One region of the Spirillospora sp. NPDC052242 genome, then DNA from elsewhere that is predicted to be linked to it. Evidence: riboswitches for the same ligand, from Rfam matches in the RefSeq annotation. Region 1 holds a riboswitch; the other holds the start of a gene.
The links. Region 1 has a riboswitch for thiamine pyrophosphate ahead of thiO (glycine oxidase ThiO). Riboswitches for the same ligand answer to the same signal wherever they lie in the genome.
Positions count from the first base shown of each region.

Region 2: it holds a riboswitch for thiamine pyrophosphate, as region 1 does, so the genes downstream of both, thiC (phosphomethylpyrimidine synthase ThiC) here and thiO (glycine oxidase ThiO) in region 1, are expected to answer to the same signal.

Region 1 is NZ_JBFAUZ010000007.1:158,014-163,594, forward strand. It holds gene thiE (thiamine phosphate synthase) at 1-225, opposite strand, end outside; gene AB0L25_RS08165 (Rv2175c family DNA-binding protein) at 298-672, opposite strand; gene AB0L25_RS08170 (NAD(P)/FAD-dependent oxidoreductase) at 753-1,988, opposite strand; TPP riboswitch at 2,079-2,191, shown strand; gene thiO (glycine oxidase ThiO) at 2,181-3,308, shown strand; gene thiS (sulfur carrier protein ThiS) at 3,305-3,505, shown strand; gene AB0L25_RS08185 (thiazole synthase) at 3,508-4,308, shown strand; gene AB0L25_RS08190 (DMT family transporter) at 4,467-5,477, shown strand; gene pknB (Stk1 family PASTA domain-containing Ser/Thr kinase) at 5,514-5,581, shown strand, end outside.
Region 2 is NZ_JBFAUZ010000060.1:9,999-15,579, reverse strand. It holds gene AB0L25_RS35410 (sensor histidine kinase) at 1-336, opposite strand, end outside; gene gdhA (NADP-specific glutamate dehydrogenase) at 610-1,986, shown strand; TPP riboswitch at 2,160-2,274, shown strand; gene thiC (phosphomethylpyrimidine synthase ThiC) at 2,266-4,014, shown strand; gene AB0L25_RS35395 (TetR/AcrR family transcriptional regulator) at 4,251-4,886, shown strand; gene AB0L25_RS35390 (metallophosphoesterase family protein) at 4,887-5,581, opposite strand, start outside.

The sequences.
Region 1 (5,581 bases):
CCGCTCGCACGCGGCCCGGAACACCTCCAGGTACGCCATCTCCTGCCGCGCCTCCAGGCCCTTCTGCCGGAGCTGCACGATGTCGACGCCGTTCGCGAGGACGGCGTCCAGGAACCCGGGCAGGTCGCCGCGCTCCTCCCGCGCGTCCGTGCAGAGGTAGAGACGGGCGCGGTCGAGCCGGGCGCGCAGGGCCACGGCGCGGTCGGAGGGCAGGTGCCTGGACACGGTGGGGAGGACTTCCTTCCGGGGCAGTGCTGCGGGGGCCACGCGCGCGCGTGACCCCCGATGGGCGGACGGTCAGAACGCCAGGGCCTGGGCGCGGCGCCGCACCTCGGTCCCCCGGTTCTCGGTGAGCGCCTCGACCGGCGTGCCGGGCAGCGTGTCGTCCGCGGTGAACAGCCAGCGGACGGTCTCGACGTCGCTGTAGCCGGCGTCGGAGAGCACGGTGAGCGTGCCGGACAGCCCCTTGATCACCTGGCCCTCGTGGACGAAGGCCGCCGGGACCATCGGCTCCCCCTCGCGGCGGACCGCCAGCAGCTTGCGCTCGCTGATGAGCTGCTTGATCCGGTTGGTCTTGATGCCGAGCCGCTCGGCGGTCTCCGGGAGGGTGAGCCACTCGCCGGCGAGGGCGTCGGTCCGGGGGTCGAGTGCGCTTTCAACGGTTGCGTGCATCTGCGTCACGCCCCCTTGCTACCACGCCTTCGAAACCGGCAAACCCCCTCGACGACCACCTGTTTCGCCAGGACGCTCCGCTACGCGCGAACGGCCTGGCGGACGGGGGTGTCGGGGTCGGCGAGGAGGGCGGGGTCGACGGACGCGCCGGACGCGATCGCGCGGCGGGCCTGGACGAGGTCGCGGGGGCGGTCGACGGTGAGGATCGCGTCGAGGCGGTCGCCGGTGAGCCACGCGAGGGCCCACTTGGGGCCGTCCGGGTCGCCGCGCCGGATCATCCGCTCGGACGCCGCGTGGTTCCCGGCGTACTGGACCATGCGGCCGAACTGCTCGGACCAGAAGTACGGGGCCGCGTCGTAGGCGGCGTCCTCGCCGAGGAGTGTCGCGGCGGCGATCTCGGGGGCGTTGAGGGCGGTGTCCCAGTGCTCGACGAGGAGCCGGCGCCCGTAGCGGGACGACCACCAGGCGGCGCAGTCGCCGACGGCGACGATGTCGGGGCGGTGCTCGCCGGGGGCGCCGGGTTCGGCGCCCTCGTGGGAGGTGCGGAAGGCGGCGTCGGTGACGACGCCGCGTTCGAGCAGGAGGCCGGAGCCGGCGAGCCAGCCGAGGTCGGGGCGGACGCCGACGCCGACGACGACCGCGTCGGCGTCGATGCGGCCGGGGGCGCCGTCGGCGGCGAGGACGAGGCCGCGCTCGTCGACCTCGGCGACCTTCACGCCGGTGCGCAGCTCGACGCCGGCCTCGGCGTACCAGCGGGCGGTCAGGGCGCCGGCCTCGGGGCCGAGGGCGTTCGCGAGGGGCGTGTCGGCGGCCTCGACGACGGTGACCGCGCAGCCCTTCTTCGCGGCGGTGGTGGCGACCTCGGCGCCGATCCAGCCCGCGCCGACGATCGCGACGCGGGCGCCCGGGACGAGGAGGCCGCGCAGCTCGCGGGCGTCCTCGATGGTGCGGACGACGTGCTGGCGGCCGTCGCCGGGCAGCGTGATCGGGGCCGCGCCGGTGGCGATGACCAGGCCGTCGAAGGGCAGGTCGCCGGCCGTGGTGGCGACGACGCCGCCGCGTCCGGGCGCGCCGGGGCGCAGCGCGGTGGCCCGTTCGCCGAGGAGGAGCTCGCAGCGCAGGGCGTCCCAGTCGGCGTCGACGGTGGTGTCGTCGGAGTCGCCCGCGAGGACGGCCTTCGACAGCGGCGGCCGGTCGTACGGCCGGTGCCGCTCGGCCGAGACGAGGGTGAGCGCGCCCTCGTACCCCTTCCTGCGCAGGGCCTCCACGGCGCGCACGCCGGCCAGCCCGCCACCCACGACAACAAGCCTCTCCATGGCGCTCACCCTAATGGGGCCGCTTTTGCCTGGACACCTGTCCAGACGGTCATGTGCGTCACAGCGGCCGTAAAGTGGGGGAAGAACACCCAGAACACCCGCGGGAGTCCGGTGCGACCGGGCTGAGAGGGCGGCTGAACGGGCCGCCGACCGCCTGACCTGATCCGGATCATGCCGGCGAAGGGAGCGCGCATGGAGATCGTCGTCATCGGGGCCGGGATCGTCGGCCTGGCCGCGGCGTGGCGGACGGCCGGACGGGGCGGCACGGTGACCCTCGTCGATCCCGCGCCCGCGAGCGGCGCGACGTCCGTCGCGGCGGGAATGATCACCCCCGTCAGCGAGCTGGCCTACGGCGAGGAGCCGCTGCTGCGGCTCAACCTCGCGTCCCGCGACCGCTACGACGCGTTCGTGGCGGAATTGGAGGAGCTCACCGGGACCGCCACCGGGTACCGGAACGACGGCCTGCTCCAGGTCGCGTTCGACTCCGACGACCTGGCCGTCCTGGACGACCTGCGCCGCTTCCAGGAGAGCCTCGGCCTCCCCGTCGAGGCGCTCACCGGGCGGGAGTGCCGCAAGCGGGAGCCGATGCTGGCGCCGGGCGTCCGGGGCGGGCTGCTCGCCCCGCACGACGGGTCCGTGGACCCGCGCCGGCTCGCCGCGGCGCTGCTGGCGGCGTGCGAGAGGTCCGGCGTGCGGGTCGTGCGGCGCCGCGCGGCGGGCGTGGTCGTCGAGCGGGACGCGGCGGCGGGCGTCCGCCTGGACGACGGGACCGTCCTGCGGGCCGACCGTGTGCTGCTGTCCGCGGGGCCCTGGTCGGGCGACCTCGAGGGCCTGCCCGCCGGGACCGTCCCGCCCGTCCGTCCCGTCAAGGGCCAGGTGATCCGGCTGCGCGCCCGAGTGCCGTTCCTGCGGCGGTGCGTCCGGGGGCTGGTGAAGGGTTCGCCGGTGTACCTGGTGCCGCGCGCGGACGGCGGCGAGATCGTCCTCGGCGCCACGCAGGAGGAGCTCGGATTCGACACCCGCGTGACCGCCGGCGGGCTGTGGGAGCTGCTGCGGGACGCCCGCGAGCTGATCCCCGGCGTCACCGAGCTGGAGTTCGTCGAGGTCACGGCCGGGCTGCGGCCCGGCTCCCCCGACAACGCCCCGGTCATGGGCGCCTCGGACGTGCCGGGGCTGGTCCTCGGCACCGGGCACTTCCGGCACGGCGTGCTGCTCGCGCCGGTCTCGGCGGACGTGCTGGCCGCGGCGCTGCTCGGCGACCCGGTGCCCGAGGTCGCCCGCCCGTTCTCCCCCGATCGATTCTCCGAGGTGAAGCGATGAAGGTCATCGTCAACGGCGAGCCGCGCGAGCTGCCCGAGGGCACCAGCGTGGCCGCCGCCGTCGCGGCCGTGAGCGCGGCGCCGTCCGGTGTGGCGGCCGCGCTGAACGACGAGGTCGTCCGCCGGGCGTCCTGGGAGGCGACGCCGCTGCGCGACGGCGACCGCCTGGAAGTGCTGACCGCCGTGCAGGGAGGCTGACGGTGAACGACGGGACGAACGAGACGGCGGCGCGGGACGACGCGCTGGTGATCGCGGGCGAGGAGTTCGGCTCGCGGCTGATCATGGGGACGGGCGGCGCGCCCAGCATGCAGGTGCTGCGGGAGGCGCTCACCGCGTCCGGGACGGAGCTCACCACGGTCGCGATGCGGCGGGTGGACCCGGCGGCGCGCGGCTCGGTCCTGGACGTGCTCGCGGAGTGCGGCATCCGCGTGCTGCCCAACACCGCGGGCTGCTTCACCGCGGGCGAGGCGGTGCTGACCGCCAAGCTCGCCCGCGAGGCGCTCGGCACGAACCTGGTGAAGCTCGAGGTGATCGCGGACGAGCACACGCTGCTGCCCGACCCGATCGAGCTGGTCGAGGCCGCCGAGCAGCTCGTCGACGACGGGTTCGTCGTGCTGCCGTACACGAACGACGACCCCGTCCTGGCGCGGCGGCTGGAGCAGGTCGGGTGCGCGGCGGTGATGCCGCTGGGCTCCCCGATCGGCTCGGGCCTCGGCATCCGCAACCCGCACAACATCGAGCTGATCGTCGAGCGGGCGGGCGTCCCGGTCATCCTGGACGCCGGGCTCGGCACGGCCAGCGACGCCGCCCTGGCCATGGAGCTGGGCTGCGACGCGGTGCTGCTGGCGACGGCCGTGACCCGCGCGCAGTCCCCGGCGACGATGGCCGCCGCGATGCGGCACGCGGTGGAGGGCGGGCGGCTCGCGCGGCTGGCCGGGCGGATCCCGAAGCGCCGGTACGCGCAGGCGTCGTCGCCGTTCGAGGGACTCGCCTCGATGTAGCGTTCCTTAACGGAGACCTCAAGAGTAATTCGCTGGACCTGAACAATGGACCGCTCCCAGACTGGGGGCGGTCCATTCGGGGTCCGGCTTGAGGTCCGGCGCGACCGCGCGCCGTACTTCGGGGTTCATCGAAACGATCCGAACCTAAGGTGCGCTTCATGGAACAGGACAACTCCCCTCCCGCCGCGGCGAAGGGCGTCGACCGGCGTGCGATCGCCGCCGCCACCGTGACGGTCGTCCTGTGGGCGTCGGCGTTCGTCTCCATCCGGAGCGCCGGCGAGGCGTACGACCCGGGCGCCCTCGCGCTCGGGCGGCTGCTCTCCGGGACGGTCGTGCTCGGCGCCCTCTGGCTCGTCCGCCGCGAGGGCCTCCCGCCGCGCGGCGCGTGGCCGGGCATCGTCGCCGCCGGCGTGCTGTGGTTCGGCGTCTACATGGTCGCGCTCAACTGGGGCGAGCAGCTCGTGGACGCCGGCACCGCGGCCCTCGTCGTCAACATCGGGCCGATCCTGATCGCGCTCCTCGGCGGCTGGCTGCTGAAGGAGGGCTTCTCCTCCCGGCTGCTCGCGGGCCTGGCCGTGGCGTTCGCCGGCGCCGCCGTCGTCGGGCTGTCGATGTCCGGCGAGAAGGGGTCGCCGCTGCTCGGCGTCCTGCTGTGCGTCGTCGCCGCCGTCACCTACGCGGGCGGGGTGGTCAGCCAGAAGCCCGCGCTGCGGCACGCGTCCGCGCTGCAGTTCACCACGTTCGCGTGCGCGATCGGCGCCGTCGCGACGCTGCCGTTCGCGGGGCAGCTCGCGTCGCAGGCCGCCGACGCCCCGGCGGGCGCGACCCTCAACATGATCTACCTCGGCGTCTTCCCGACCGCGCTGGCGTTCACCACCTGGGGGTACGCGCTGGCGCGGACGTCCGCCGGGAAGATGGGCGCGACGACCTACGCCGTCCCCGCGATCGTCGTGCTGATGTCGTGGGCGTTCCTCGACGAGGTCCCCGGAGCGGTCACGCTGCTCGGCGGCGCGCTGTGCCTGGCCGGGGTGGCCGTGTCGCGCAGCACACCGCGCGGGGAGCGGCGGCGCGGGCCGCGGACCGCCGCGTCCCCCGCCGCCGTGGACGTCCCGGCCGCCGCGCCGGCCGCGTCACCCTCCGCGCTCGACCATGCTCATACTCGCGACTGATGAGTTCCATGGGGAACCCGCCGTAGACTCGCACCGATGGACACGACGGTCGCAGATCCACTCGTCGGGCAGCTGCTCGACGGGCGCTACCGCATTGAGTCCCG
Region 2 (5,581 bases), on a different contig from region 1:
CACGGCGTAGGCGAACAGCGCGACGACCTCGGCCGGGACGAGCGCGTGGTGCTGGTACTGCAGCAGGTGGTACGGCACCGCCAGGACGACCAGGGCCGCGAGCCCGGGCGCCGGACGGCGCCGGATGACGGCCAGCGGGAGGTGCGCGGCGGCGAGCAGCACGGCTCCGGGCGCGTCGAGGGGCCGCACGCCCGGCCACGCCAGGGCCGCGGCGACGGCCGCCGCCGCCAGCAGCAGCGCGAGGACCGCGTCGCGCGCGGCGATCCCGCCGCCGGCGTCGGTCCCGCCGCCCGCGAGGCGCTTCGGAAGTCCGCCGAGCCGGGAGAGGGTCACCACGCGACCATCTTCCCCGACCGCCGGCGGGGCGCGCATCCGGCCCGCTCCGGACGCGGGACGCCGGGTTTGAGCGGCGGATCGGCGTGGAATGTCCCTGACGGCGCAGATGTTGGCAAACGAGACAGCGTAGCAGCGTCCTGCGTACGGCGATCACGTTTTAGAGTGAGAAGGCCGCTTGAGGCCGTGGCGTCCCGGCAATGGGGCCGCGGGAGGTGAACGTCTCGGTCGCCGGCGTCACCCGCACGATCATCGTTCGCCGAAAGGAACCACCACATGCCCCTGTCCCCCCGTCTGCCCGGCTCGCCCGACGTCCTGGCCGCGCTCGAGGAGACCTACGACGGCGTGCTGCGGCGCGACCCCGGCGAGCCGGAGTTCCACCAGGCCGTCCACGAGGTGCTCGAGTCGCTGCCCGCCGCGCTGTCCGCGCGGCCCCGGCTGGCCGCGAGCAGGCTGATCGAGCGGCTGATCGAGCCCGAGCGGCAGATCATGTTCCGCGTGCCGTGGCAGGACGACGCCGGCCGGGTGCACGTCAACCGCGGGTTCCGCGTCGAGTTCAACGGCGCGCTCGGCCCGTACAAGGGCGGCCTGCGGTTCCACCCCACGGTGAACCTGGGCATCGTGAAGTTCCTCGGCTTCGAGCAGATCTTCAAGAACGCGCTCACCGGGCTCGGCATCGGCGGCGGCAAGGGCGGCAGCGACTTCGACCCGCACGGGCGGTCCGACGACGAGATCATGCGGTTCTGCCAGTCGTTCATGACCGAGCTGTACCGGCACGTGGGCGAGCACACCGACGTCCCGGCGGGCGACATCGGCGTCGGCGGCCGCGAGATCGGCTACCTGTTCGGCCAGTACCGGCGCGTCACCAACCGCTGGGAGGCCGGCGTCCTCACCGGCAAGGGGCAGGGCTGGGGCGGCTCCGCGGGCCGCACCGAGGCGACCGGGTACGGCAGCGTGCTGTTCACCGCCGAGATGCTGAAGCGGCGCGGCGAGGACCTCGACGGGCAGCAGGTCGTGGTGTCCGGCTCCGGCAACGTCGCGATCTACTCGATCGAGAAGGCGCAGGCGCTCGGCGCGAACGTCATCACCGTGTCCGACTCGGGCGGCTACGTCGTCGACGAGAAGGGCATCGACCTCGACCTGCTCAAGCACGTCAAGGAGGTCGACCGGGGCCGCGTCTCCGACTACGCCGAACTGCGCGGCGCCTCGGCCCGGTTCGTCCCGGCGGGGCGGGTCTGGGAGGTCCCGGCCGACATCGCGCTGCCGTCGGCGACCCAGAACGAGCTGGACGCCGAGTCCGCCCGGATCCTCGTCCGCAACGGGGTCAAGGCGGTGGCGGAGGGCGCGAACATGCCGACGACGCCCGAGGCCGTCCACATCCTGCAGGACGCCGGCGTGGCGTTCGGGCCCGGGAAGGCGGCGAACGCGGGCGGCGTGGCGGTCAGCGCGCTGGAGATGCGGCAGAACGCGGGCCGCGAGTCCTGGACGTTCGAGCAGGTCGAGAACGAGCTGGCGCGGATCATGCGCGACATCCACGACACCTGCTTCGAGACCGCCGAGCGGTACGGCGCGCCCGGCGACTACGTCGTCGGCGCCAACATCGCCGGCTTCGAGCGGGTCGCCGACGCGATGCTCGCCCAGGGCCTGATCTGACCCGCCCCGCGTGACGGCGGGAGGAGCGCCGGCGGCGGTGTAGGACGCCGGCGGCCCCGGGCCGTCACCGATCCCGGACGCGCGTGCCGTCCCCGTCGATCGGGGACGGCACGCGCGCGTCTACCCCACTCACCCCGGTTGCGGCAACCGGGGCGGTGGGGGTTACCGTCGATCACGACCGACGCGGGGGCCCGGCGAACCGGGCTGAGATAGCGGCTGGCACGGCCGCTGACCGCATGAACCTGACCGGGTAATGCCGGCGTAGGGAGAGATCGAGTCGTGAACGAATCCGTGGTTCCAGCCGCCCGGAAGACGTACCTGCAGGGCTCCCGGCCCGACGTGCGGGTGCCGATGCGGGAGGTGCCGCTCACCAACGGCGACGCCGTCGTCCTGTACGACACGTCGGGACCGTACACCGACCCCGCCTTCGAGACCGACGTCCGCCGGGGCCTGCCGGCCCTCCGGGACGCGTGGATCGCCGAGCGCGGCGACACCGCCGCCTACGACGGGCGCGCCGCGCGCCCCGAGGACGACGGGCGCCGGTCCGGCGATCCGCTGCGGGAGGGCGCGGCGTTCCCCGTGCGGCGGCCGCGCCGGGCGTCCGGCGGGGCCGTCACCCAGCGCGCCTACGCGCGGCGCGGGGAGATCACCCCCGAGATGGAGTTCGTCGCGCTGCGCGAGGGCGTCGCGCCGGAGTTCGTCCGGGACGAGCTGGCGGCGGGCCGCGCGGTGCTGCCGGCGAACGTCAACCATCCCGAGATCGAGCCGATGATCATCGGCCGGAACTTCCTGGTGAAGGTGAACGCCAACATCGGGAACTCGGCGGTGGCGTCCTCGATCGAGGACGAGGTGGAGAAGATGACGTGGGCGACCCGCTGGGGCGCCGACACGATCATGGACCTGTCGACGGGCCGCGACATCCACACCACCCGCGAGTGGATCCTGCGGAACTCGCCCGTCCCGGTGGGGACCGTCCCGCTGTACCAGGCGGTGGAGAAGGTCGGCGGCGACCCGGCCGAGCTGACCTGGGAGGTCTTCCGCGACACCGTGATCGAGCAGGCCGAGCAGGGCGTCGACTACATGACCGTCCACGCGGGCGTGCTGCTGCGGTACGTCCCGCTGACGGCGCGCCGCAAGACCGGCATCGTGTCGCGCGGCGGGTCGATCATGGCGGCGTGGTGCCTGGCGCACCACGAGGAGAACTTCCTGTACACGCACTTCCGGGAGCTGTGCGAGATCTTCGCGGCCTACGACGTCACGTGGTCGCTCGGGGACGGGCTGCGGCCCGGCTCGATCGCCGACGCCAACGACGAGGCGCAGTTCGCGGAGCTGCGCACCCAGGGCGAGCTGACGCGCATCGCGGCCGAGTACGACAACCAGGTCATGAACGAGGGCCCGGGGCACGTCCCGATGCACAAGATCAAGGAGAACGTCGACCTGCAGCAGGAGTGGTGCGACGGCGCCCCGTTCTACACGCTCGGGCCGCTGACCACCGACATCGCGCCCGGCTACGACCACATCACCTCGGCGATCGGCGCCGCGATGATCGGCTGGCACGGCACCGCGATGCTCTGCTACGTCACGCCGAAGGAGCATCTCGGGCTGCCCGACCGCGACGACGTCAAGGCGGGCGTCATCGCCTACAAGATCGCCGCGCACGCCGCGGACGTCGCCAAGGGCCACCCGGGCGCGCAGGCGTGGGACGACGCGCTGTCGGACGCCCGGTTCGACTTCCGCTGGGAGGACCAGTTCAACCTGTCGCTGGACCCCGACACCGCGCGGGCCTTCCACGACGCGACGCTGCCGGCGGCCCCGGCGAAGACCGCGCACTTCTGCTCGATGTGCGGCCCGCACTTCTGCTCGATGAAGATCACCCGGGACGTCCGCCGGTACGCCGACGAGCGCGGCCTGGACGGCGACGAGGCGATCGCCGCCGGGATGCGGGAGAAGGCGGGCGAGTTCAAGGCGGCCGGGGGACGCGTGTACCTCCCGGTCACGAGCGGCGGGCAGGCGCCGAACGGCTCCTGACCTGGTCCGCGGGCCGGGTCCGGCGCGGGGCGTCCACGCTCCCGCCGGGCCCGGCCCGCGGCCGTCCGCGGGGCGGTTTCCGGGGCCGGGGCGGGCCGCCGGCCGGGGCCGTCGACGTGCACGTTGAGCTGGGCGGACGCATGGTCCCGGCGGGGCGCGGATAGTATCGAAGGACCGTTCCAAACTGTGGGAACGGCCGCACACCGAACCCATGCCGAAAGGACAGCGGACCCAAGGTGACCAGCGACGGCGCGTCCCGGCCCCGCCCCCGCGCGGAGCGGTCCGACGTGCGCCGCAACCGCGCGCGGCTGCTCGCCGCGGCGCGCGAGGTGTTCCAGCGGGAGGGCGCGGGCGCCTCGCTGGAGGCCGTCGCGCGGCGCGCGGAGGTCGGCATCGGGACCCTGTACCGGCACTTCCCCACCCGCCAGGACCTGCTCGAGGCGCTCCTCGCGGGCGCCTACGACGACCTCGCCGCGCGCGCCCGCGAGCTGGCGGACTCGCCCGCCCCCGGCGACGCCCTGCTCGCCTGGCTGCGCGCGTTCATCGCGCGGGTCACGACGTTCCGCGGGCTGGCCGCGTCGGCCGTGGTGTCGCTGCGGGACGAGCGGACGGCGCTGCTCGACTCCTCGCGGGCGATGCGCGCCGCGGGCCAGCGGCTGTTCGTCCGCGCGCAGCAGGCGGGCGACGTCGCCCCCGGGGCCGACTTCGCCGACGTGCTGCGGCTGGCGGGCGCCATCGCGACGGTCACCGAGCAGGAGCCCGCGGCGGCCGACCGGCTGCTGGCGCTCGCCGCCTGGGGCGTCGCGCCCCGCGCGGACGGCCTGGACGGCAAGGACGGCCCGGACGGCGCGGCGGGCGCGGACCGCGGCTAGCTAGCCGGCGCCCTCCGCGGGCGGGGGCAGGACGCGGCGCGGGCCGGGCGGCGCGCCCCGGTGCCGCCGCCACTCGCGCGGGTAACCGACCGACACCTCGACGTGCGGGACGCCGTCCGCCCAGATCGTCCGGGGAATGTGCAGGTGGCCGTACACCACCGACACCGCGCCGAACCGGACGTGCCAGTCGGCGGTGCGCTCGCTGCCGCACCACTGGGCGAACTCGGGGTACCAGAGCACGCGGGTGGGCTCGCGGATCAGCGGCCAGTGGTTGACGAGCACGGTCCGGGTGCCGGGCTCCAGCTCCGCCATCCTCCGCTCGGTGTAGGCGATGCGGGCGTCGCACCAGGCGTCCCGGGTGGGGTGCGGGTCGGGGTGGAGGTAGACCTCGTCGGTGCACACGACGCCCGCCTCGTGCGCGATCTCCAGGGCCTCCTCCTTGGTGGCGGCCCCGTCCGGCCGGAACGTGTAGTCGTACAGGACGAACAGCGGCGCGATCGTCACCGGGCCGCCGTCGCCCGTCCACACGGGGTAGGGGTCCTCGGGGGTGGCGACGCCGTGGGCGCGGCACATGTCCACCAGGCGGCGGTAGCGGGCCTCGCCGCGCAGCGCCACGGGGTCGTCCTTGATCGTCCAGAGTTCGTGGTTGCCGGGCGTCCAGATCACCTTCGCGAAACGCCCGGCCAGGGTGCGCA